DNA from 2 places in the Alkalihalobacillus pseudalcaliphilus genome. Region 2 is predicted to be linked to the other one. Evidence: a T-box and tRNA genes for the amino acid it is inferred to sense, from the RefSeq annotation. Region 2 holds a T-box; the other holds one or more tRNA genes.

Region 1 (2,407 bases), on a different contig from region 2:
CCCATGTCGTTTGGTGACCTTCATTTGTATTAGCATCTGTAATGACAATTTCAAACACTTGGAATACCCATTGACGAGCATCGTTTTCATGGTCAAACTGCACTTGGTAGCTTGAATTATCGCCTACACCTGCAAATTCTGCTACAAGCTCTGCCGCCTCTTCTTTATTAAAAGAACCATCTGATGTATCCGAATCTGAGTTAGCTCCTCCACCTGCTGTATCTTGACTAGAATTTCCTGAATTTGTATTATCTGTATTTCCTTCCGCTTCCTCTGCTGGCTCTTCAACCTCTACTTCTTCCTCTACTTCTTCCTCGGCTGCTTCTTCAGCAGCTTCATTTTCACGAATTTCGATCGCCTCTTCTATGCGACCTTTCCACTCTTCTAATTGCACAAGCAAGTCTGCTAAGCTACCATGTGGCTCTTCTGGAATCTCATACGCTTCAATTTTTTCCATAGCCTCTTCGTAGTTTTCTTCTTCATACAGCCCAGAAACTTCTGCAAGCAACTCTTCCAATTCAAGATATGTTTGTTCTAACTTCTCTAGTTCCTCCATTTTCGATGATGCTTGCTCTTTCAATAGACTTGTTTCTTCAGATTCTGATTGACTTTCTTGTATTGCTGTCACATAAGTTCTAGCATCGACTAATTTACCTTCATCTAAAGCGTGTAAAAACCAAATCATACTCTCAACGTCATTAATAATGACAAGGTCTTCTTCCTCACCATTTTCATCATATGCCGCCTCTAATGCTTCTTTAGCATCTTCATATCTTTCTTCTTTAATTGCTTCTAGAGCTTCATCCTTATGTTCTTGGTATACATCTGATGAGCAAGCAACTAGAAACAAAGCTACAACCGTAAACATTATGTATATTTTCTTCACTTTCAAATACCCCCTTACTCCTATTATAAAAGTTGTATCTACGGACTGACAACCTAAAAATATTAATTATTAAAAACTAAGTCCGTATGACTCATGACTATTTCGATCATCTTTTGACAACCATACCTACGCCTAAATCCTTAGCAACAAAAAAAGCCTAGTAGTTTACTAGACTTTTTTATATCGACTTTTAACGCGCCTAGTAGGACTCGAACCTACAACGCAAGAACCGGAATCTTGAATGATATCCCTTTCACCATAGGCGCACGAATTAAAACGACAATATTTAATTTAATATAAAATGAAAATAATGTCAAGGTATTCATACAAGAGTAAAAATATACAAAAGGAAGAGATGACCTTTACGGGATTTCCTTTATTTGAAAGTTAGTGCGAACATGGAGCATTGCTCATCGCTACTTAAAATTATGCTCCGCGTCCTGCGGGGTGGCGCTGAACTAACTGGCACAGTCAGTTGATCTCAGCCCGCCACTACGTCCCGCGGGAGTCTTCGCATATTTCCGTCCGCTGGGTGTTTGCTCATTCTCAAGTACAAATTGCATTCATAAAAAAATAACAACAAAAACAAAGTCAATGAAGAGTCACCAAGCAAAGAAGAAAATCAAAATCACACAAAATTATTGTTGTGGTCCTTCTTCAAGCATTTGATTAAAGCGTTCGTTGACATCATCTTCCGTATAGCCTGCTTTCGCTAATCTTGCTGAAAGGTTTTTTGCCCACAACTCTAAGCGCTGTGCCATTTTTGCATACTTCTTGGCTTCGCTTCCTTTTTTATCATTTGCTCGACCGTTGGCATTTGACATAATATTTTCAACGATATAAAGTGCTTTCCATACATTCTCTTCATCAAATGATTCATGGGATTTCCCTAATTCGTCTACTACTTTTTTATAAAAGTCATTAAATTCTTTATATGAAATCTCCTCATCCATATTCAGATATACTTGAATTTGTTCATATAATGTTTGCATTCATTGGACACTCCTTTAATAATCTCAGCTTATTATATCATTTATCTACTATAAGTAAAATCACTGCCACTAAAGCACATGAAAAAAGGTTACCATTATCTTCGTAGCCCGATGGCCGCTCATAAAAAAACACATGTCATAGACATAAACTATGACATGTGATTTTTATTATGTTTAATTCACAACTTCATCTAATGCTTGTTCTAGCTTTTGTACTACTTGAATTGGTTCATGTCCTTCAATTTCATGTCTTTCAACCATCATTTGAATTTCACCATCTTTTAATAATGCAAATGAAGGAGAAGAAGGTGCATAACCTTTAAAGTATTCACGAGCCTTAGCTGTTGCTTCCTTATCCTGCCCTGCAAACACAGTTACATATCGATCTGGTTGGATTTCGTAATTCCTCATATATGCTGCTGCCGGACGTGCAATACCACCAGCACAGCCACAAACTGAATTAACCATTACAAGTGTTGTACCTGATTCTTTTAAAATACCCTCTACTTCTTCTGCGGTCTTTAACTCT
Region 2 (2,407 bases):
TTCGGACCATGTGTGACCCATTTTGTTCAAGACGAGCTTTAGCTGTTGAAAATGCAGGCTTTGTTCGTGCCCAACAACATACAACGAATGTGAAAAGTTATACGTAGATTTTCTATACAAAGCTGCAGCTAAATCTCTCGTTGCATATAGGGTTGCACCATCTGATTTACGAATGAGGCATGGAGGAAGTTCTGCCTCATGGAGCGAAACGACATCGGCTCCCTCAGATCTTTCTAATAATCCTTTTTTTTCAAGCTCCCTGATAACTGCGTCCATTTTATTATTATAAAAGGCTTCACCGTGATACGAATCAAAGGGCACATCTAAGAGCTTATAAATCTTTTCAAACTCTTTCAGTGATTCATCCTTAAACCAAGTCCATAGCTGAGTAGCCTCTGTATCTTGGTCCTCAAGCTTTTTAAACCAAGCTCTTGCTTCTTCTTCTAACTCCTTGGCCTGTTCCGCTTCCTCGTGGAATTTCACATATAAGGCAAGCAGCTCTCTAATCGGACTTTGCTTAACTTTCTCTTCCTCTCCCCAATTTTTATAAGCAACCATCAATTTCCCAAATTGTGTACCCCAGTCACCTAAGTGATTAATTCTAACCGCTTTAAAACCATTTTTTTCTGACATATTTGCTAAGGCATTGCCAATGACGGTTGAGCGAAGATGCCCCATCGAAAAAGGTTTCGCAATATTGGGTGAGGAATAGTCGATCGTAATCGTTTGATTAACCCCTTGCTGATTAGACCCATATTGGCAACCTTGTTCGAGCACAGATTGGATGACGGATTGACTAACTTTCCCTTTTTGAAGAAATACATTTAAATAAGGTCCAGCCGCTTCAACACGCTCAAACCACTCCGACTCTATCACTTTTGACATTTCAGTCGCTATTAATTGAGGCGACTTTTTCCATTCTTTCGCTAAGGTAAAACACGGAAATGCGAGATCTCCTTGCTCCTCAAATTTTGGTTTTTCAAGTAAGACCTCTATTTCTTCTTTCGACTTTAGTCCTTTTAATGCTTGCTCTAACTGTTCAATAAACACTAATTTTCCACTCATGTCATATCCTCCTAGCTATTTTGCTCAATAAAAAAATCCCGCCTCTAAAAATAGAGACGAGATTTCCCCGCGGTACCACTCTGATTGCTTTCTTTTCTGAAAGCCTACTTCATGCTCATTATCGGTGAGCGACCGGCATTCCCTACTTTTCGATTCAGGATGCGTCTCAGAAGTGCGCTTCATCATGGTTTCGTTATTAGGCTCACACCAACCCTAACTCGCTTTAACCCCACCACCATTACTCTCTTCATCACGGACATTGATATTTCTAGTTATTATACTCAACTTCTTCAACCGTGGCAACTGCAATCTGAAAGTTTGGAGTATAACAATAACTACCCGCTAGGAGTCTATTCGATCAGTTTCTTAACCTAAACACGCGAGTAACTTCACATAACTCTCTAATCGAACAAATCAAATAACGGACAGGTAGCTGTATAACTCGTGGTTTGTATGAGTCGATTACTCTTCTAATTCGATAAAATTCACATAGGGTACATAGTCATTGAGTATATCATCGGTATATTCAATGCCAAAGTAATAAAGGATATTACCTTGAATCTTAAGACCTGTAACTTGAATATTATTTTCATATTCAGTTAATGCTTCTTTAGTTCCTGTCTCCGTATCAACTTTGTAAATGTTGCCGCCTGCCGCTACTGTACCGTAAGCTAATCCGTATGTCATATAAAAATGATCGGTGGTTTTGGGATCCCAAGCTACATATTTTGGTATATCTTGTTCCTCTTGATTTCCGCTAACTACAATCTCTTGTTCCCCCGTTATTAAGTCGACCACATACACATCACCTAGTACTTCAAATTGTAAAGGAGCAATATAAAGTGCCTTTGTCTGGTCACCAGATATTGTAGGTTCTGTTGGCCATTCATCTGCTAGAACCGCAACCTCTCCATTTGGTTGGATTAATTCAATCATTTCCTCGTTCTTGTTTAAGCGAATATCAAAAAGGGAAATTGCCTCCCCCTCTGATTTTGAATTCTCGACCTCCAACATAGGTGGTGCATACTTCGTGACAGTCTCTTCACCTTCGTCCTCATCGCTCGCGGTCGTATTCATACAGCCTGTTACTAACCAGATACTTAAGCCTAAACAAACTAATAATGCTCCTTTTTTTCTTTTCATCATATCCTTTGCCCTTCTCGCGATTATACACTTAACTATTCTTCTTTTTCCCAATTAACCCTCCTTTTTCTATACGTTGTTTCATTTCTTTTCAGTTAGGGAAAAATAATGAAAATGCATTTTAAAAGACGAGGAGATAAACGATGACCACTCAAAAAATATATGACTTAATCGGTGTAGGAATAGGCCCCTTTAATTT

What was found. A T-box is a leader RNA that pairs with one kind of tRNA and senses whether it is charged. The one in region 2 lies ahead of argS (arginine--tRNA ligase), so its partner is inferred to be a tRNA-Arg.
Region 1: it has a tRNA-Arg gene. The T-box ahead of argS (arginine--tRNA ligase) is inferred to sense a tRNA for this amino acid. The anticodon was not compared.

Annotation. Positions count from the first base shown of each region.
Region 1 is NZ_JAQQWS010000005.1:103,388-105,794, reverse strand. It holds gene PQ479_RS12350 (hypothetical protein) at 1-886, opposite strand, end outside; tRNA gene PQ479_RS12345 (tRNA-Arg) at 1,081-1,152, opposite strand; gene PQ479_RS12340 (hypothetical protein) at 1,525-1,878, opposite strand; gene PQ479_RS12335 (BrxA/BrxB family bacilliredoxin) at 2,053-2,407, opposite strand, start outside.
Region 2 is NZ_JAQQWS010000003.1:339,187-341,593, forward strand. It holds gene argS (arginine--tRNA ligase) at 1-1,065, opposite strand, end outside; T-box leader at 1,115-1,328, opposite strand; gene PQ479_RS10025 (DUF4652 domain-containing protein) at 1,528-2,211, opposite strand; gene PQ479_RS10030 (lysine N(6)-hydroxylase/L-ornithine N(5)-oxygenase family protein) at 2,352-2,407, shown strand, end outside.